2 linked regions of the Rhodopseudomonas sp. BAL398 genome follow. The protein of the gene in region 2 binds, or shares a complex with, the protein of the main gene of each other region. Links are inferred from orthologs where the notes say so. Each region holds a gene or a part of one and is shown on either strand. Other genes may lie near its edges.

Region 1 (11,121 bases), 2.7 Mb from region 2 along the record:
CCATCCCGACTACGCCACCGCGCCGGCACGCTCGAAAAACCGCGACGCGCTGAACGCGGCGATCAGCGCCCGCCTTGCGACCAAACCGACCGAGATTTGGGTGCGCGAATTCAACGCCGCCGGCGTGCCGTGCGGACCGATCTATACGATCGACCAGATGTTCGACGACGAGCAGGTCCGGCATCTCGGCATCGCCCAGGAGGTGCCAAACGATGAGAACCGGCCGATCACTTTGGTGGCGCAGCCGGTGAGCCTGTCGCGGACGCCGAGCACGCTGGCGGCGCGGCCGCCGGAATTCGGCGAACAGACCGACGAGGTGCTGGCCGAATTCGGTTTCGGCGCCGAGGAGATCGCGGCGTTGCGGCGGGACAAGATCGTCTGATCAGACGAAGATCGTCTGAACCGGCGTCACAGCGCCTGATAGGTCTCGCTTGCGCACCAATGATCGTCGCCGACCCGTTCGCGCCGTCCGACCTTGCCGCGATAGATGTTGATCAGATAGGTCTGGTTTCCGATCCGCAACCCGGTCACGCCTTTCACATCGCCCCGAATGCAGCTGTCCCAGCCGCCATATTGCCCGGGGATCGGAAACGAGAACCGGACATTGCTGGGCAAGGACGTCTCGGTGAACACCGCGCTCATATTGCCGCGAAGGAAGGCGGCCACATCGGGCGGCTGTTCGATCTCGGGTTGCGCTTCGGTTTGTTTGAGAAAGCCAGGCACGTAGCTGATATGGCTGTCGACCGCGCATCCGCCCAGCGGGCCGAGCGTCAGGACAAGCGCGATCAGATGCGGGCGCAGCTTCATGGGCGGATATCTAGCTTGGACCGGGCGCGATGAGAACAGCAAAGGCCGCAGCAACCTCGGAACGATCGCTCATCAATCCTGTTTGCATTGCGCGGCAACGGCGCGGCCCGATGACGCAACTTGCGGGTGCAGCCAGGGATTCCTATCTGAACGACATGACCAGCGAACAGACTTTCCCCCGCAATGCGACGCGCCGCGCCAGCCGGCCGGCTTCGCGCGGCCCGATCATCGATCAGGACGGCCGGGAAATCCCGCCGGAATCACTGGGCCGCAAGCCGTTCGAGAGTGGGACATTTGATTTTCAGAGCTGGAGCGCCAGCTCCTTCGCGCCATTGTCACGCGAGCAGCGGCTGGCAAGGCTTGAGGCGATCGCCAAACTGCTCGACGTCGCCTTCATCCTGCCGGGCACCAATATCCGCTACGGCATCGACGGGCTGATCGGCCTGATCCCGGTGGTCGGCGACCTCATCACCACGGCGATCTCGCTTTGGCTGGTGCGTGAAGCGCGCAAGCTTGGCGCGCCGTGGCACGTGACCATGCGGATGCTGGGCAATGTCGCGCTCGATGGCGCGATCGGCATCGTGCCGCTGGCCGGCGACGCGTTCGACGTCATGTTCCGCGCCAATGTCCGCAATGTGCGGCTGTTGCGACGCTGGATCGACAAGCAGGGCTGAGCGCGCGAGGAATGGCGGCTTACGCCGCGTCCTGGTCGGCGTCGGCTTCTTCGCTGACGACGGGTTCTGGCACCGCGCGGCGCTCCAGCGGGAAAGCTTCGCTTTCATAAAGCGTGCGGATGCCGCTCTGGTCGAAGCGGGCCTCATCGACCTGCAGATAGGCGCCGTTCAGCGAATCCGCCGGCAGCTCCTCGATCGCAAACTGAACCGCGGCAGCGGCTGTGTTGAACCGCCGATAGGCGAAGCCAGCGCGCTTTTTCTTGCGGATCGCGGCGGGAAACAATTCGGCAGCGGTGTTGTAGCTGAATGCCATCGTCAGTGACCTTCTATGAATGCGCGATGGAAATGAGGAGCGGAAGACACGCGGTCAACCGTTCGGCGGCCGCCCGGGGCCATCATTTCAGGACAGACCTAGATATAAGCACGTTTTGGAGAAATGCGACACTCTCACTGCGTGCAGGCCGCCAGATTCCCGCTCCGCGGGACGCGCCTATGGCAATAAGCCATGCGATTTCAGCGCTGTGCCGGCTTTTCACATCTTGCCGAACAGCATCAGCACCAGCACCACAACCAGAATGACGCCGATCAGACCGGTCAGACCATGGCCCTGTCCGTAACCATAGCCACCGAAGCGCGGGCTGAGACCACCCAGCAGCAGGATGATCAACACAATGATGATAATCGTTCCGATCGTCATCCCAACCTCCCGGCTGGCCGCCGCACGGCCGAGCCTGAGCCACAAGCCTGAGTTGTCGGGAGTAAATCACGATCCGGGCTTCGGTTCCACGAGCCGGAACCAAAACGGCGCGGCGAGCTGCTGCCGCCGCGCCCGGCCCTCCTCGGGGATTATTTCGGCTGCAGCTTCAGCGCCGCCGAATTGATGCAATAGCGCAACCCGGTCGGTCCCGGACCGTCTTCGAACACATGGCCGAGATGGCCGCTGCACTTCGAACACAGCACTTCGGTGCGGATCATGCCGTGGCTGACGTCGCGCTCCTCGTCGACATGATCGGCGCTGGCCGGCGCGGTGAAGCTGGGCCAGCCGCAGCCGGATTCGAATTTGGCATCGGACTCGAACAGGGTCTGGCCGCAACCGGCGCAGACATAGGTGCCCTTGGTTTGCTCATGCTCATATTCGCCGGAGAACGGCCGCTCGGTCGCCTTCTCGCGCAGCACGGCATATTGCATCGGCGTCAATTCGCGGCGCCATTCGCTGTCGCTCTTCTGAATCTTGCCGCGATCCGTCTGTTGCATGGCCTTGGTGTCGGACATTCAGCCTCCTCATCAGTGTTTCGGGCCAACAGGCTGCCGCGCCAGACATCGACTTGCTCGGAGCCGCCTCAATTGGTGACCTTGGCATCGCTCACCAGCGTCGGCTTCTCGAGATAGTCCTGCGCGAACAGCTTCTTCAGGTTCTCGACCTTCGGCAGGTCGTTATACGCTATATAGGGCTGGTACGGGTGCAGCGTCAGGTAGTCCTGATGATAGGCTTCGGCGGCATAGAAGCCGTCCAGCGGACCGACCTTGGTGACGATCGGCTTGGGGAACACCTTGGCGGCATCGAGCTGGGCGATATAGGCCTCCGCCACCTTCTTCTGTTCGGCGCTGGTGGTGAAGATCGCCGAGCGATATTGCGTGCCGTGGTCCGGACCTTGCCGGTTGAGCTGGGTGGGATCATGCGCCACCGAGAAGAAGATCTGCAGGATCTTGCCATAGCTGATCCGCTTTGGATCATATTTGATTTCGACCGCCTCGGCATGACCGGTGGTGCCGGTCGAGACCACCGGATAGCTCGCGGTGATCTTGCTGCCGCCGGCATAGCCGGACACCGCGTTGAGCACGCCCGCGGTATGTTGGAACACGCCCTGCACGCCCCAGAAACAGCCGCCGGCGATCACCGCGGTCTGCATGCCATCGGCCGACTTGGCATCAACCGCTGGCGGCGGAATCACTACGGCGTCTTCGGCCGCCCGCAGCGGCGCAAACAGCGACGACAAAGCCAGCGCGCCCAGGGCGGCGGCACAGAGCGAAACAGTGTGGAGGCTACGGCGCATGGGTTCCTCGCATTGGTGAGAACGGCTGGCAGCGCAATGATCGGCAGACTGGCACAGCCATCCGACGCTGCCTCCCAAAGATACGGGACTGCGCCCAGCTTGTTACCGTCCGTCTCACACGTGTTCGTGAGCAGCCGGCGCCCCTGAGCGCCGGACGGGCGGAACGGGTCGCGCAATTAGGGTTACCCGAATTCATCTATGGATCACCGCCTCGTGATCCGTCAGGATGGCGATGGCCCGGTGGCGGAATGTCTACGCGGGGGCAGTGCATCGCTCCTTATCCTGGTTCAAATCCAGGCCGGGCCTCCAAATCGGCGGCAAATTTGCCGGTTGACGGAGGCCTTAAAAACCTTTCGCGGCTGCAAAATCTGGTCTAAAGACAGCCCGCGCGCAAGGGAAGCCTGGCGCTGAAGGTCAAGGGACGCGCGGCTGCGCGCCCTTTTTTTTGCCCGGATTTCTGCCCCGCCGTTAGCGAGATTTAATGCCGAAACGAACAGATATCTCCACCATCTTGATCATCGGCGCCGGCCCCATCGTGATCGGCCAGGCCTGTGAATTCGACTATTCCGGCACCCAGGCGGTCAAGACACTGAAGGACGAAGGCTACCGCATCGTCCTGGTCAATTCCAATCCGGCCACCATCATGACCGATCCGGAACTGGCCGACGCCACCTATATCGAGCCAATCACCCCGGAAATCGTCGCCAAGATCATCGAAAAAGAGCGCGGCGACCGCTCCCTCGGCTTTGCGCTGCTGCCCACCATGGGCGGCCAGACCGCGCTAAACTGCGCGCTGAGCCTGCGCAAGCAAGGCACACTGGAGAAGTTCGACGTCGAGATGATCGGCGCCACCGCCGACGCCATCGACAAGGCCGAGGACCGCCAGCGCTTCCGCGAGGCGATGACCAAGATCGGCCTCGAGACCCCACGTTCGGTGCAGGTCAAGACCCTGCCGGACGCCCTGCGGGCGCTGGAAGTGATCGACTTTCCGGCGCTGATCCGCCCCTCCTTCACAATGGGCGGCACCGGCGGCGGCATCGCCTACACCAAGGCCGAATTCATCGAGATCGTCGAGCGCGGCATCGACGCCTCGCCGACCTCTGAAGTCCTGATCGAGGAATCCGTGCTCGGCTGGAAAGAGTTCGAGATGGAGGTGGTGCGCGACAAGAAAGACAATTGCATCATCATCTGCTCGATCGAAAACCTCGATCCGATGGGCGTGCACACCGGTGATTCAATCACCGTGGCGCCGGCCCTGACGCTGACCGATAAAGAATATCAGATCATGCGCGACGCCTCATTGGCGGTGCTGCGCGAGATCGGCGTCGAGACCGGCGGCTCCAACGTGCAGTTCGGCGTCAATCCGGCCGACGGCCGCATGGTCGTGATCGAGATGAATCCGCGGGTGTCGCGCTCCTCGGCGCTGGCCTCCAAGGCCACCGGCTTTCCGATCGCCAAGGTCGCGGCGCAGCTCGCGGTCGGCTACACGCTGGATGAGATCGCCAACGACATCACCGGCGGCGCGACGCCGGCGTCGTTCGAGCCGACCATCGACTATGTGGTCACCAAGATTCCGCGCTTCGCCTTCGAGAAATTCCCCGGCGCCAGCCATACGCTGACCACCTCGATGAAATCGGTCGGCGAAGTGATGGCGATCGGCCGCACCTTCCAGGAGAGCCTGCAAAAGGCGCTGCGCGGGCTCGAAAGCGGCCTCACCGGGCTCGACGAGATCGAGATCGAGGGGCTCGGCCGCAGCGACGACAAGAACGCGGTGCGCGCCGCGCTCGGCACGCCGACGCCCGACCGCCTGTTGCAGGTGGCGCAGGCGATGCGGCTCGGCTGGAGCGACGACGACATCTTCACCTCCTGCAAGATCGATCCCTGGTTCCTGTCGGAAATTCGCGGCATCGTCGCGATGGAAGGCAAGGTCAAGGCCAGCGGCTTGCCGAATCATGCCTTCGGCATGCGCACGCTGAAGGCGATGGGCTTCTCCGACGCCCGCCTTGCGGTGCTCGCCGACACCACCGAAGCCGAGGTGACGGCGCAGCGCCACGCCCTCAAGGTTCGCCCGGTGTTCAAGCGGATCGACACCTGCGCGGCCGAATTCGCCTCGCCCACCGCCTATATGTATTCGACCTATGAGGCGCCGTTCGCCGGCGAAATGGCCGACGAAAGCCGGCCCACCGACAAGAGCAAGGTGATCATTCTGGGCGGCGGGCCGAACCGCATCGGCCAGGGCATCGAGTTCGATTATTGCTGCTGCCACGCCTGCTTCGCGCTGCACGACGCCGGCTATGAAACCATCATGATCAACTGCAATCCGGAAACGGTGTCGACCGACTACGACACCGCCGACCGGCTGTATTTCGAGCCGCTGACCGCCGAGGACGTGCTGGAGATCATCGACGTCGAGCGCCAGAACGGCACGCTGCACGGCGTCATCGTGCAATTCGGCGGCCAGACGCCGCTGAAGCTGGCGCGCGCGCTGGAGGCCGCCGACGTGCCGATCCTCGGCACCTCGCCCGACGCCATCGATCTGGCCGAGGACCGCGACCGCTTCAAGCGCGTGCTCGACAAGCTGCGGCTGAAGCAGCCGAAGAACGGCATCGCCTATTCGGTCGAGCAGGCCCGCCTGGTCGCCGCCGAACTCGGCCTGCCGCTGGTGGTGCGCCCGTCCTATGTGCTGGGCGGTCGCGCCATGCAGATCATTCGCGAGGAATCCCAGCTCGGCGATTACCTGCTCGGCACCCTGCCCGAGCTGGTGCCGGGCGACGTCAAATCGCGCTACCCGAACGACAAGACCGGCCAGATCAACACCGTGCTCGGCACCAATCCGCTGTTGTTCGACCGCTATCTGTCGGACGCCACCGAGATCGACGTCGATTGCCTGTGCGACGGCAAGGATACGTTCGTGGTCGGCATCATGGAGCATATCGAGGAAGCCGGCATTCACTCTGGCGACTCGGCCTGCTCGCTGCCGCCGCATTCGCTGGACGCCGCGATGATCGCCGAGCTGGAGCGCCAGACCCGCGAATTGGCGCTGGGGCTCGACGTCGTCGGGCTGATGAATGTGCAATACGCCATCAAGGACGGCGACGTGTATGTGCTCGAGGTCAATCCGCGGGCGTCGCGGACGGTGCCGTTCGTCGCCAAGGTGATGGGCATGCCGGTGGCCAAGCTGGCGGCGCGGATCATGGCCGGCGAGAAGCTGGCCGATCTGAAGCTGACCAAGCGCAAGCTCGGCCATGTCGGGGTCAAGGAATCGGTGTTTCCCTTCGCCCGCTTCCCCGGCGTCGACACCGTGCTCGGCCCCGAAATGCGCTCGACCGGCGAGGTGATGGGAATTGACCGCTCGTTCGAAGTCGCCTTTGCCAAGAGCCAGCTCGGTGGCGGAACCCGGGTGCCGCGCAAGGGCACGGTGTTCGTCTCAGTGCGCGAGGTCGACAAGACCCGGATTCTGGAAGCCGTGAGACTGCTGCATTCGCTCGGCTTCAAGGTGCTGGCGACCTCCGGAACCCAGCGCTTCCTGGCCGACAACGGCGTGCCGGCCGAGAAGGTCAACAAGGTGCTGGAAGGCCGGCCGCATATCGTCGACGCCATCATCAATGGCGAGATTCAGCTGGTGTTCAATACCACCGAGGGGCCCCAGGCGCTGGCTGATAGCCGTTCGTTGCGTCGCGCTGCCCTCTTGCATAAAGTTCCGTATTACACCACTCTTTCGGGCGCGGTCGCCGCCGCGCAGGGCATCCGGGCCTATCTTGGTGGGGACCTTGAGGTCCGTACCCTGCAGAGTTACTTTTCCGACACCTGATCACGGCCCGGACCTGTGTCCGGCAACTGACGGGCGAGAAAGCCGGCAGGCAGGGAACCCGCCAGCTGCGGGAATGTTCTATCCGGCGTTTTGCTGCCGTGCGCCCGGCAGTCTCGAAAATGCCGCGTCGCGGCCACCGCTCAGGCTGACAAGCGTTTCGTGTGAGCCACATCTCGTGACACGTGACGAACACGTTGAAGGATGAAGACAAGATGGTCGACAAGGTACCAATGACCGCAGGCGGTTTCGCCGCTCTCGAGGTCGAGTTGAAGCAGCGCCAATCGGTGGATCGTCCGCGAATCGTCGAGCAGATCGCCGAAGCGCGCTCGCATGGCGACCTTTCGGAAAACGCCGAATATCACGCGGCGAAGGAAGAGCAGTCCCACAACGAAGGCCGTATCGCCGAGCTCGAGGACAAGATCGGCCGCGCCGAAATCATCGATATCAGCAAGCTGTCCGGCGACACCATCATGTTCGGCGCTACCGTCACCTTGGTCGATGAAGACACCGAGAAGAAGGCGGTGTGGCAGATCGTCGGCGAGCCGGAAGCCGATGCCAAGAAGGGCCGGATTTCGATCACCTCGCCGCTGGCGCGGGCCCTGATCGGCAAGAAGCAGGGCACCTCCGTCGAAGTCGTGGCGCCCGGCGGGGCCAAGGCCTACGAAATCACCAAGGTCGAGTTTCGATAGCACCCCGTCGAATTGATGTGAGCAAGCTTGAAGGCCGCGTTTCGCGGCCTTTTTGCTGGGTGCGGCTTGCCGCGGAGGCCGGCTGATGTTGTCGCGACCGAAGGCCGGACTATCGGTCACGTATCCGTGTTCCATCGCCGAAGTGATGGACGCGATGCTGATGCAAGCCGTAAGCAACTACACATCGTTTCATCGCAACCGCACGGAGCCGGTATGAATTTCGACAGCCTTGCCGCCAAATGGCAACCGACGGCCTTGAGCCTGTTTCGCTTCATCACCGGGCTGCTGCTGTTTCAATACGGCGTCGCCAAGATCTTCAAATTTCCGGCGGTGCCGTATTTTGCCAAGGTCGAACTGTTCTCGCTGATCGGCGCCGCCGGCACGCTGGAATTGATCCTCGGCGCACTGCTGATGATCGGCCTGTTCACCCGGCCGGTGGCCTTCATCCTCTCCGGCGAAATGGCGTTCGCCTATTTCATCGGCCATTTTCCGAAGAGCTTCTACCCGCTGCTCAATAACGGCACCGCGGCGATCCTGTTCTGCTTCGCCTGCCTGTATCTTGCGACCGCAGGCGGCGGGCCGATCAGCCTCGACGCCACTTTGCGCCGCAAGACCTGACGCAGGGTGACATGATCCCGAGCCCCGGCGGGTGACGCCGAGCGGTCAGCCCTCGGACTCTTTCAATTCCAACGGCACCGCCGCGGCGTATTTGGAATTGCGCAGCACCAGCGAGGTGCGCACATTGCGCACATGTGGCGCGCCGGTCAGGTGCGCCACGAAATTCTGGAATGTCGCCATGTCGGGGGCGACGCATTTCAAGATAAAATCGGTCTCGCCCGACAGCATCCAACATTCCCGCACCAAGGGCTGGTTGCGGACGAAATCCTCGAAGCCGCGCAAATCGGCCTCGGCCTGGCTCGACAGATGAACAGACGCGAACACCGTGACGTCGAAGCCGAGCAGCGCCGGATCGAGCAGCCCGCGGTAGCCCTGAATGTAGCCCTCATCCTCCAGGGTCCTGACCCGGCGCAGGCAGGGCGGCGGCGAGATCCCCACCCGGCGCGCCAATTCGACATTGGTGATTCGGCCGTCGGCCTGGATTTCACTGAGAATTTTGAGATCGATCTCATCGAGGCTCTTCGGCACGCTTGGGTAATCCCGGCTGGCTGGAAACGAACGGACAAATCGGAAACACTCATAGCGCAGCTCGGCAAGTTTGCGAAATTTTATTTCGCGCGAGCAAGGATGAGTCCAAAATTGGGGGGAAATCTTGCAGATACGTATTGCAAATCTTGCATGGCTGCCCAGATGACATAGACTTGTGTCTAAACACCTCCCGCCCAACGGCGATGCCCTTGCCAGGCCCAATCCTGCTTCGCGCGCCCAGTTCCCTTGAGAGAAAGGGCATTCGTACCATGGCTGATCCAATTCATGCGAAAGTCGTCATCATCGGGTCGGGACCGGCCGGATACACCGCCGCAATCTATGCAGCTCGCGCGATGCTGGAGCCGATCCTGATCCAGGGCATGCAGCCCGGCGGCCAGCTCACCATCACCACCGATGTCGAAAACTATCCCGGCTTCGCCGACGTCATCCAGGGCCCCTGGCTGATGGAGCAGATGGAGAAGCAGGCGCATCATGTCGGCACCCGGATCTTCACCGATCTGGTCACCGACCTCGACCTCGGACAGCGCCCGTTCCGCCTCGCCTGCGACAGCGGCGACGTCTATCTGGCGGATGCCGTGATCCTGGCCACCGGCGCGCAGGCGCGCTGGCTCGGCATTCCCTCGGAAGAGGCCTTCAAGGGGTTCGGCGTATCGGCCTGCGCCACCTGCGACGGCTTCTTCTATCGCGACAAGCAGGTCGTGGTGGTCGGCGGCGGCAACACCGCGGTCGAGGAAGCACTGTTCCTGACCAATTTCGCTTCCAGCGTCACCGTGGTCCATCGCCGCGATCATTTCCGCGCCGAACGGATTTTGCAGGAGCGGCTGTTCAAGCATCCCAAGATCAAGGTGGTGTGGGACTGCGCCATCGACGAGATCTGCGGCAGCGACAATCCGACCAAGGTCACCCATGTCCGGCTGAAGAACGTCAAGACCGGCGATCTCACCGAGCTGCCGGCCGATGGCGTGTTCATCGCGATCGGCCATGCGCCGGCGACCGAATTGGTCAAGGACCAGATCAGGCTGAAGCCCTCGGGCTATGTCGAAGTGGCGCCGAATTCGACGGCGACCTCGATCCCCGGTGTATTCGCCGCCGGCGACGTCGCCGACGAGACCTATCGTCAGGCGGTAACCGCGGCCGGACTCGGCTGCATGGCCGCCCTGGAAGCCGAACGCTTTCTGGCGATGCGCGCCAGCGAACGCCAAGCGGCGGAATGATCATGAGTCGAACTCGCGACGGATTTACCGACATGGACTGGGACAAGCTGAAGGTTTTTCATGCCGCCGCAGAGGCTGGAAGCTTCACCCATGCCGGCGAACAACTCGGGCTGTCGCAATCGGCGGTGTCGCGCCAGGTCAGCGCGCTCGAGCAGGAATTGTCGGTGTCGCTGTTTCACCGCCACGCCCGCGGCTTGATCCTGACCGAACAGGGCGACCTCTTGTTCCGCACCGCGCACGACGTGTTCATGCAGCTGCAGGCGGCGCGCGCCAAGCTCACCGACAGCCGCGAGCGGCCGAGCGGCGACCTCAAGGTCACCACCACGCCCGGCCTCGGCATTCACTGGCTGGTACCGCGGCTCGGCGAATTCACCGCGCTGTATCCCGAGATCCGGATATCACTGATCGTCACCGACGAAGAGCTTGATTTGTCGATGCGCGAGGCCGACGTCGCGATCCGCACCCGCAAGCCGACGCAGCCGGATCTGATTCAGCGCAAGCTGTTCTCGATCGGCTTTCACGCCTATTGCTCGCCGGAATACATCAAGCATTTCGGCACGCCGCGCACGCTCGAGGAGCTGGACGGCCATCGCCTGATCATGCTCAGCGACAACCAGGTGCCGGCGCATCTGCAGAACCGCAGCTGGCTGGTCGAGGCCGGCCGCAATGGCTCCGGACCGCGCGAGGCCTATTTCAAGGTCAATA
Region 2 (10,161 bases):
TGTTCGAGGTGATCAGGCGCCGCCAGGTCGGTCGTGCCGAAGCGATCGGCCGGGAGCATATTTATCGAACCACCAAGCCGTTGATCGACAAATGGCGGGAGCGAGAAAACGTCCGGTCGACGGACCTGCCTGGCAGCCGAATTTCGATTCCCCAGGCGCTGCGCGAACTCAATCCGCTCGAAGCCGATGCAATGGTCCGCCGCAATTGACGGCGTCGGAGGCCAGCTGCCGCGACGAACGCTTCGCGTGGCCGGCCAGGCGCGCTAGCCCGGCATCACTCGCGCCACGAAGGTCATTCGCGCCTGATTGTGTCCGATATTCTGCGGCGCGCGCGTCGCGCTGAAGCCGGCGGCTTTCAGCTTGGCGATGATCGCGGCCTCGTCATAGGTCTGCAGCCCGATCCGGGAGCGCAATTGCCGGTAATCCGATAGCGCGGTGCGCGCCAGCCCCCATAGCGCGTCCTTGAGAAAGCCGTGGGTGCGGGCAAAGCGCAGCAGCGCGGTGACGTCGCCGGCCATGCCGATATCGGGCCGCAGGATGTCGCCGAGCACCAGCCTGCCGCCGGGCTTCAGCAATCTGCGGATCACCGCGAAGGCGGTGTCGAGCTCGGCCGGCGTCATATATTGCGCCACCGAATTCATCACCGCCAGATCGACGGAGCTTTCCTCCATCTGCCTCAGCTCGTCGAGCGAGCGCACCCGGATCTTGGTGATCGGCGCGAAGCGGGAGATCAGCCGGCCGCGCACGCCGGGGGCGGGCTCCGCCAGGATCAGCTTGCCACAGGCGGCTGCGACCTGCGCCGCCGACAGCGCCTCGCCGCAGGCATAGTCCAGCACGGTGGCGTCGGGCGAGGCGATGTAGCCGATGATGTCCCGGGCGATTTCCTGAAAATGCACGTCGCGGTGCAATTTGCTGACGTAAATCGTATGCGCGGAATCGTAATAATCGATCCAGTCGTCCATCGGTGGCCTCGGTGGCTGATGTGGCGCGGCGTCAGCATCTGACGGCGTGCCGATTTTTTGGGCTGATATTGAAGGGAATCCTGTTCCGGATTTGGAACTGGGCTGAGTTTTTCGCGTTGGTGCAACGTCTAGAGGGTTTCGGACGATTGGGAAACATTATCGCGCGCGGTGCTGTCGCGCCGCAACGTCGGACGTCACCCGATACCGGATGTGCCGCTCGGCACTCCGCATCCGAAACCGCTCCTGTGTCCAATACTGTAAAGGAAATTATCGTGCCCAAAACCTCCGTCGATCCCAAACTGGATACCCCCTCCGATCTGCCGCAGCAGGCCACCGACAAGATTTCGTCGACGCTGAACGTGCTGCTTGCCGATGCTTTTGCGCTTTATCTCAAGACCAAGAATTTCCATTGGCATATCAGCGGCCGTCATTTCCGCGATTACCATCTGATGCTCGACGAACAGTCCGATCAGATCTTCGCCACCACCGACGCGCTGGCGGAGCGGGTGCGCAAGGTCGGCGGCACCACGCTGCGTTCGATCGGCCAGATCGCCAAGCTGCAGACCATCAAGGACAATGACGAGGCCTTCGTGCCGCCGCGCGAGATGCTGCGCGAGCTGATGGAAGACAACAAGAAGATGGCGGCGGCGATGCGCAAGGCGCACAAGATCGTCGACGATTGCGAAGACGCCGCGACCGCCGGGCTGCTGGAAAACTACATCGACGAAACCGAACGCCGCACCTGGTTCCTGTTCGAAGCCAGCCGCCAGGAAGGCGACAATGTCGGCTAGCCAAGTCGGGCTAGCCAAGCCTGGATAGTCAAGCCTGGTGCCCCGGACGCGCTGCGGCATGCAATGCCGCTGCGCAGATCCGGGTCCCCGGTTCATCTGGTCACCCGACGAATCTAAACGACTCTCGACTCTAGACAGCCGGGGTTCAGCGGAGCATCGCGGAGCCTGTGCTGGGGCCGCGCCCGGGAGTTGTCGATCCTTATCGACGGGGCGGGCGCGTAGGAGATCACGCTGGGCACTTGTCCCACAGCCGGAGCAGCTCGCCGTCCTGGCCGAACACCGGGTCAGTCTGCGGCAGTGCCACCTGCGGGATCGTTTTCAGCGCCATGCGGTAATTGTCCGGCGTCGGCCGCGTCACCTGCATCGTATTGCCGGGCGGATAGGCGCCGACCACGGAAAAATCATGGCTCGAGAACAGTGATTTGTGCCCGGTGCCGGCCGGCAAGATCGCGACATCTCCGGGGTTGAGCTCGATTGCCTCGCCGCGCTCGCCGCCGAACAGCACCAAAGCGCGGCCGCGCGCGACGCCAAGGGCTTCGTGCACCGTGGCGTGGTAATGCAGATAATCGAAGATGCCGTTGCGCCACAGCGCGGCCCAGCCATTGCGATTGAAGATGCTCTCGATGGCCTGTTCGGGATGGCCGCGCCCGACATCGACCGCGCGCTTATAGATGATCAGCGGCAGCGGGTTGTTGGGAACCAGACCATCATCCTCGAAGACGAAGGTCAGCGGCTTGATCTGGTCGCGCGTCAGCGACATGGGAACTCCAGCTTTGTCAATATGTTGCTGGATTCAACGTCAAGTTGGCGATGATGTTCCCGGAATCTCGAACACCAGACATGTGGTGGTGGCATGCGCCAGCAGCCGGCCCTTGGCGTCGGTGATGCGGGCCTCGGCGGTGGCGGCGCGGCGGCCAACATTGAGGGTTCGGCCCTCGGTGCGCACCGCGCCGCTGTCGGCGCTCATGCCCCTGATGAAGCTGACCTTGAATTCCAGCGTGGTGTAGCCTTGGCCCGGCGCCAGCATCGAATGCACCGCCAGGCCCATCGCCGAATCCAGCAGGGTCGCCGCATAGCCGCCATGGACCGAGCCGATCGGATTGTAGTGCCGCATCCCCGGCACCGAATGCATCACCACCACGCCGGACTCGGCGCTGCTGTCGAACGGCTCGATCGTCTGCATGATCGGCGGCGCCGGCAATCGGCCCTCGAAAATGGCGCGCACGAAATCGAGCCCCGGCATCGACGCCATGATTTGGGTGGGGGTGACGCCATAGCTGACGGTGGGGCGGGGGCGGTCATCCATCGGCATATGCTCCGGTCGTTAAGATGACGGGCATCATACGAAAAACCCGGCGTCACGCCAGCGCAAAAATTCGCCGCTGTTCTCCCCTCCCCCTTGCGGGGAGGGGGCGGGGGTGGGGGTGCCGCGGAAACTGGCGCGTCTGTTATGGACGATGCTGGCGTGCGGGGAGTTGAACGTGATGCACTGCGCCGCAGACCCCCACCCCCAACCCCTCCCCGCAAGGGGGAGGGGCGCGCGCTGCCGTTGGCGCGGCGTGATCCGACGCAGCCTGTTCGCCAACCGAACGTCATTCCGGGGCGCGAGCCGTCAGGCGAGCGAACCCGGAATCCTGCTGCAGGAAGATGGGTGATGACCGGCCGCGAGATTCCTGGTTCGCGCCCAGCTATCGCTGCTCGCGCCCCGGAATGACAGCGCCGGATTGGATTGAGACGCCGTGCAGCGACGGCCTATGCCGCGCTCTTGTTGGCCCGCATTAATTCGGCGAAGCGCCGGAACAGATAATGCGAGTCGCGCGGGCCTGGCGAGGCTTCCGGGTGATACTGCACCGAGAACACCGGCTTGTCGGCCAGCGCGATGCCGCAATTGCTGTCGTCGAACAGCGAGACATGGGTCTGGGTGACATTGGCGGGCAGGGTGGTCTTGTCGACCGCAAAACCGTGATTCATCGAGGTGATCTCGACCTTGCCGGTGGTGATGTCCTTGACCGGATGGTTGGCGCCGTGATGGCCCTGATGCATCTTCACGGTCTTGCCGCCGAGCGCGAGGCCGAGCATCTGGTGGCCGAGACAGATCCCGAAGGTCGGCACGCCGGAGGCGATCACCTGCTGGATCACCGGCACCGCATATTTGCCGGTCGCCGCAGGATCGCCGGGGCCGTTCGACAGGAATACGCCGTCCGGCTTCAGCGCCATGATGTCTTCGGCCGACGTCGTCGCCGGCACCACGGTGACCTTGCAGCCTTCGCCGGCCAGCAGCCGCAGGATGTTGCGCTTGATGCCGTAATCGATCGCCACGACGTTGAATTCCGGCTGATCCTGGCGGCCGAAGCCTTCGTTCCAGATCCACGGCGTTTCGTCCCAGCCAAAGCGCTGGCCGGAGGTCACCAGCGGCACCAGGTCCATGCCTTCGAGGCCGGGCCATTCGCGGGCTTCTTCATTCAGCGCGTGCAGATCGAACTTGCCGTCGGCGGCATGGGCGATCACCGCATTGGGCATGCCCTTGCCGCGGATCAGCGCGGTCAGCGCGCGGGTGTCGATGCCGGACAGGCCGATGATGCCGCGGGCGCGCAGCCAGGCGTCGAGATGGCGCGACGAGCGGTAATTCGACGGGTCGGTGATCGCGGCGCGCAGAATCACGCCGCGGGCGCCCGGCGTCGCCGCCATGTTCACCGTTTCGATGTCGTCGTCATTGGTGCCGACATTGCCGATATGCGGGAAGGTGAAGGTGATCAACTGCCCGGCATAGGACGGGTCGGTGAGGATTTCCTCATAACCGGTCATCGCGGTGTTGAAACAGACTTCGCCGACCGCGTAGCCTTCCGCGCCGAGGCCGAAGCCTTCGAATACGGTGCCATCGGCAAGCACGAGCAGCGCGGTCGGCTTGTGGTCCGGCCAGGCGGGATTGGTTTCTGAGTTCGTCATGAGCGCATTACATAGTCGTCGCATCGGGCGCCGTCAAAGCCGGAAGCCGGCGATTCACCGGGGTTTGTCGAAATTTGACAGGATAGGCCAGGCAATTAGGGTCGGCGCCGCGCCGGACGGCGAATTCGCCGCCGGGTTGGGAGGATTCATGACCGATTCACTGCCGATTCTGCTGGTTCCGGGCCTGGGCGGCTCGCCGCGGATCTATGCCCCGTTGCTGCCGGCGCTATGGCGCCACGGCCCGGTGAGCGTTGCCAATCACATCCGCGACGACAGTATCGCGGCCATCGCGGCGCGGATCCTGGCCGAGGCGCCGCCGCGTTTCGCGCTCGCCGGCCATTCGATGGGCGGCTATATCGCCTTCGAGATCATGCGGCAGGCGCCGGAGCGGGTGGCGCGGCTGGCGCTGCTCAACACCCAGGCGCGTCCCGATGACGACGCCGCCAAGGAGCGCCGCGGCGCCATGATCGCCCGCATCCAGGGCGGCGGCTACAGCGACGGGATCGCCAGCATGGTCGCCGGCTTCGTGCATCCGTCGCGCGTCGACGACGCCGAGCTGCGCCGTGTCATCTATGCGATGGCCGACGATGTCGGCCCCGAGGCCTTCGCCCGGCAACTCGTCGCCATCATGGGGCGGCCGGATTCGCGGCCCACGCTGGCTCAGATCCGTTGCCCGACCCTGGTGCTGAGCGGCGATCAGGACAACACCCTGTCCAACGCGCTGTCGGTCGAGATCGCCGAAGGGATTTCCGGCGCCAAATTGGTGATCGTGCCGGAATGCGGGCACCTGTCGCAGATCGAGCGGCCGGCGGCGGTGACCGAGGCGCTGCTGGACTGGCTGACCAACTGAGTTGTTTCCGAGGTCCAGAGCGCCTAAATCAAGCCCCGACGATTTAGACGTCATTGCGAGCCAGCGGATGGCGCGAAGCGCCAGCCGCTGAGCGAAGCAATCCAGGGCCGCACATCCGAACTGGATTGCTTCGTCGCAACAGCTCCTCGCAATGACGGGGCAAGCCTGCGATCGACCGTCCGTCGAACCGAGGAGATTGAGATGCTGCGCGAAAATATCAACAACGCGGTCAAGGACGCGATGCGGGCCAAGGACGAGCGCAAGCTGTCGACCCTGCGGATGGTGAATTCGACCATCAAGAATGCCGACATCGAGGTGCGCGGCCAGGGCAAGCCGCCCTTGACCGATGGCGAGATCCTGAGCGTGCTGCAGAAGATGATCAAGCAGCGCCAGGAATCGGTCGAGCTCTACGACAAGGGCGGCCGCGCCGAACTGGCCGACCAGGAACGTGCCGAGATCGCCATCATCTCCGCCTATCTGCCGCAGCAGATGTCCGAGGACGAGGTCAAGGCCGCGATTGCCGTAACCATCGCTGACACCGGCGCCGCCGGCATCAAGGACATGGGCAAGGTGATCGGCGCGCTGAAGGCGAAATATGCCGGCCAGATGGATTTCGGCACGGCCAGCGGCCTGGTGAAGGCCGCGCTGACCGCCTGAGCGCTCAAGCCGTCATTGCATCATTGCAGAGGGCACCGCGTCCCGGGCGCGGTGCAGCGCATTGCGCTGCTCCGCAGAACCGGGACCCCGCTTCCAGCGCCAACCGGGGCCCCGGCTCTGCGGCGCACCACGCCGCAAGCGCGGCGCGTTGCACCGCGTCCGGGGCACGTGCTCAATGCCCCATCGCCGGCTTGGCGCTGCGGTCGACGGTGCGCAGCGACAGCGCCAGCGGCACCATCAGCAGGGCGATGCAGGCCAGCGCCACGAAGACGTCGATATAGGCCAGCAGCGCCGACTGGTTCTCGACGATGCGGCCGATCACCGCCATTGCTGCGCCGGCATTATCGCCGGTGGCGTTCTGGCTCTTCAGATAGTTCTGGATGCCGTTGAGCGTGTCGTGGAAGAACGGATTCCAGGCGCCGATGTGCTCGGCCAGCCGGCTGTGGTGAAACTGTTCGCGCTGCGCCAGCACGGTCTGGCTGATTGAGACCCCGATCGAGCCGCCGAAATTGCGCGCCAGATTGATCATCGCCGAGGCCTGGTCGGTCTTGTTCGCCGGAATGCCGTCATAGGACGCGGTGGTGATCGGGATGAAGATCAGCGGCAGGCCGAGGCCGAGATAGATCCGCGACATCGCGAAGTACCAATAATCGGCGTTCGGCGACAGCCGCAGCAGATCGGCCATCGCGCCGACGCAGATGCAGGCGCCGGCCGCGATCAGCCAGCGCGGCTGGATCGCGCTGAGCCGGCCGACGACCACCATCATCACCATGGTGACGAGGCCGCCCGGCGAAATCACCAGCCCGGCCAGCGTCGCGGTGTAGCCGTAGCGCTCCTGTAACAGTTGCGGCAGGATCTGGGTGGTGGCGATCAGCAAAGCGCCGGTCGCCAGCATGATCGCAAAGCAGGTGCCGAACTGCCGCCCCGCCAGCATCCGGATGTCGATCAGCGGCTTGTCGCGGTGCAGCTCCCAGGGCACGAACAGCACCAGCCCGGTCAGCGACAGCGCCGAGAAGGTGACGATGAAACTCGAGTCGAACCAGCCGTCGATCTGGCCGCGATCGAGCACCACTTCCAGCGCGCCGAGAAACACCGCGACCAGGATGAAGCCGATGAAGTCGAAATTCGGCCCCTTGGCCCACAATTCGGCGCGGGCTTTCTTCTGCTGTTCGGAAGCCGGAATGATCAGATAGATCAGGATCAGCGACATCACGCCGACCGGCACATTGATCAGGAAGCACCAGTGCCACGACAGATTGTCACTGAGCCAGCCGCCCAGCGTCGGCCCGACCACCGGCGCCACCACCACGGCGATGCCGTAGAGCGCAAAACCCTGACCGCGCTTGGCCGGCGGAAATGCCGCCGCCAGGATCGATTGCGCCACCGGCGTCATGCCGCCGCCAGCCAGGCCCTGCAGGATGCGGAACACCAGCAGCGACTGCAGGTCCCAGGCCATGCCGCATAACAGCGAGCTGACGGTGAACAGCGTGATGCAGGCCAGGAAGAAGTTCTTGCGGCCGAACATTTCGGCGATCCAGCCCGAGGCGCACAGCACGATCGAATTCGCCACCAGATAGGTGGTGACCACCCATGAGGCCTCGTCGCTCGACACCGCGAGGCCGCCGGAGATGTAGCGCAGCGCCACATTGGCGATGGTGGTGTCGAGCACCTCCATGAAGGTCGCGACCGAGACCAGCACCGCGATCAGCCAGGGATTGGTGCCGTATTCTCCTTGCTCGCTTGCCATCGCGGCGCGCTCACGGCCGCACGGTGACGGTGGGCACCACCGACATGCCGGGGCCGAGTGCCACGTCGGGGCGCTGGTCGAAGGTGATCTTCACCGGCACGCGCTGCACCACCTTGACGTAATTGCCGGTGGCATTCTCGGCGGGCAGCAGGCTGAAGGCGGTGCCGCTGCCGGCCTGGATGCTGTTGACGTGGCCCGGAAAAGAACGGTCATAGGCGTCGATGTGAATATCGACGGGCTGGCCCACTTTCATCAATTCGAGCTGGGTCTCCTTGAAATTCGCCGTCACCCAGACCTCGAGCGGCACCAGCACCATGATGGCTTGGCCGGGCGCCGCCAGCGCGCCGACGGCGCCGGTCAGTTTGGCGATGCGGCCGTCGGTCGGCGCGCGCAATTCGGTGCGCTGCAGATTGGCGTCCGCCTGTTCCTTCTGCGCCTGCGCGGCCTTGAGTTGCGCCTGCGCCTGTTCTCGCTTGGCGCGCAGCACGTCGACCTGCCGGGTCGCCGCGACTTTGGCGGCCATCGCGGCATCGAGCGCCGCCTGCTTGCTGGTGAAGTCGGATTCGGCCTGCTGCGCGCGCTGCACCGTGCCGGCACCGTTCTTCACCAGCTGCTGATAGCGCTGGTTCTCGTCGCGGGCGAAGTCGAGCGCCGCCTGCGCCTCCTGCACCTGCTTGGTGGCCTGATCGATCTGCGCTTTCTGCGCCTGAATCTGCGCCTCGGTGTCGTCGATCGACGCCTGCGCCTGGCGGATCTGCGCCGCCGCCTGATCGACCGCGGCCTGGTAGTCACGCGGATCGATCTTGGCGAGCAGGTCGCCGGTCTTCACCACCTGATTGTCGGTGACATTGACCCCGACGATCGCGCCGGAGACCTGCGGGCTGATCAGCACCGGGCGCGAATCGATGAAGGCGTCGTCACTGCTCTCGTAGTGCCGCGCGTGCAGATACCAGGCGATCCCCGCCGCGATGCCGGCGACGAGCAGGACCGCGAGGACGATCGTCGCCGTCGGGTGCCGGCCAATGGTGGCCCTGAGCCCGCCCTTGGTCGGGGTTTGCGGCGGCTCGCTCGGAGCGTCTTGGCGCTGTTCCGGGGGCGCCGGCTTCGACCGCGCCTCCACTGTGGCCTCTGACTTCGAGGTGGATTCCGACTCCGATCTCGGTTCCGATTTGACCCCGTCGATCCGCTGCGGATTGCGCGCGAAAGAGCTGTCGTGGCCGCCGTCAGCCTTTTCAGCCATGCTTGACGTCACGTCAGCCGTGCTCATGTGCCTCACCATCGATCTGGAACCGAATTCCAAGAAACGAAAACAATCGGGTTGGTCGCTGGTTCCGCCGCGTTGTGCAGTGCAGCTTCAGCCGTGCTGCATGGCTGGGTGTGGCTGCCAGCAATATGTGTGCGGATGCAGTGAAGCGCGCCGCGCTTGCGACGTGGTGCGCTGCGGAGCCGCGGCCCCGGTTTGCAGATCAGCATCAGCGCGGGCTGCGGCTCAACGCCATGCTGCAGCGCAATGTGAGCCCGCGTAGTTAGCCGGCTGGCGCGGCGCTTGCGCGCGCAATCCGATTGACGTCCGCCGCGACGCGGTTCTTAATAGCCGCAACTAATAATGAACAACCACCAACAGGGGAGGAGCGACCATGTCGATCTCCGGTAAGGTTGATCCCGTCGTGCGGCAGATCACGATCGCCGACATCGCGGATGCGTTGGGTCAGGGCCTGCGTGATTTCCAGGCCGCGCCCCTCTACGGGCTGGCGTTCGGCGCGATCTACGCCGCCGGCGGGATGCTGATCCTGGCCTGTCTGACCGCCTTGCATATGGTGTATCTGGCCTATCCTCTCGGCGCCGGCTTCGCGCTGCTCGGGCCGTTCGTGGCACTCGGGCTTTATGAAGTCAGCCGCCAGCGCGAGCAGGGCAAAAGGCCGTCGATCCCGCATTTGATCGGGTTGATGCGCAGCCGCGGCGAACTCGGCTGGATGGCGTTCGTGACGCTGTTTCTGTTCGTGATCTGGATGTATCAGGTCCGGCTGCTGATCGCGCTGTTCCTCGGCATCAGCGCCTCCTTCACCAGCCTGCAGCAGTTCATCTCGGTGGTGCTGACCACCAATGAGGGGCTGGTGTTCCTCGCGGTCGGCAATTGTGTCGGCGCGGCGCTGGCGTTGGTGCTGTTCTCGCTGACCGTGGTCTCGTTCCCGCTGCTGCTCGATCGCG

Evidence for each region.
Region 1: the proteins of carA (region 2) and carB are in contact, whole or in part, in a solved structure (PDB 1KEE), measured with the Escherichia coli proteins. The link is inferred for Rhodopseudomonas sp. BAL398 from one-to-one orthologs.

What each region holds. Positions count from the first base shown.
Region 1 is NZ_CP133111.1:2,850,147-2,861,267, forward strand. Bases 3,709-7,546 are described here. They hold carB (carbamoyl-phosphate synthase large subunit), read left to right. Parts: upstream 3,709-4,016; coding sequence 4,017-7,346; downstream 7,347-7,546. Outside these bases: RBJ75_RS13480 (CaiB/BaiF CoA transferase family protein), read left to right, coding at 1-382; RBJ75_RS13485 (hypothetical protein), read right to left, coding at 409-807; RBJ75_RS13490 (DUF4112 domain-containing protein), read left to right, coding at 963-1,481; RBJ75_RS13495 (hypothetical protein), read right to left, coding at 1,501-1,794; RBJ75_RS13500 (DUF3309 family protein), read right to left, coding at 2,014-2,178; peptide-methionine (R)-S-oxide reductase MsrB, read right to left, coding at 2,328-2,753; peptide-methionine (S)-S-oxide reductase MsrA, read right to left, coding at 2,822-3,535; transcription elongation factor GreA, read left to right, coding at 7,559-8,035; RBJ75_RS13530 (DoxX family protein), read left to right, coding at 8,249-8,653; RBJ75_RS13535 (Lrp/AsnC family transcriptional regulator), read right to left, coding at 8,699-9,181; trxB (thioredoxin-disulfide reductase), read left to right, coding at 9,451-10,416; RBJ75_RS13545 (LysR family transcriptional regulator), read left to right, coding at 10,419-11,121. UniProt on the Escherichia coli protein: Large subunit of the glutamine-dependent carbamoyl phosphate synthetase (CPSase).
Region 2 is NZ_CP133111.1:5,544,241-5,554,401, forward strand. Bases 2,603-5,480 are described here. They hold carA (glutamine-hydrolyzing carbamoyl-phosphate synthase small subunit), read right to left. Parts: upstream 4,700-5,480; coding sequence 3,506-4,699; downstream 2,603-3,505. Other genes in these bases: RBJ75_RS26120 (PaaI family thioesterase), read right to left, coding at 2,603-3,059; RBJ75_RS26130 (alpha/beta fold hydrolase), read left to right, coding at 4,848-5,480. In the rest of the region: RBJ75_RS26100 (GntR family transcriptional regulator), read left to right, coding at 1-209; RBJ75_RS26105 (class I SAM-dependent methyltransferase), read right to left, coding at 264-962; RBJ75_RS26110 (Dps family protein), read left to right, coding at 1,229-1,753; RBJ75_RS26115 (hypothetical protein), read right to left, coding at 1,980-2,513; more of RBJ75_RS26120, read right to left, coding at 2,553-2,602; more of RBJ75_RS26130, read left to right, coding at 5,481-5,549; RBJ75_RS26135 (GatB/YqeY domain-containing protein), read left to right, coding at 5,751-6,206; RBJ75_RS26140 (DHA2 family efflux MFS transporter permease subunit), read right to left, coding at 6,379-7,953; RBJ75_RS26145 (HlyD family secretion protein), read right to left, coding at 7,964-9,220; RBJ75_RS26150 (DUF2189 domain-containing protein), read left to right, coding at 9,591-10,161. UniProt on the Escherichia coli protein: Small subunit of the glutamine-dependent carbamoyl phosphate synthetase (CPSase).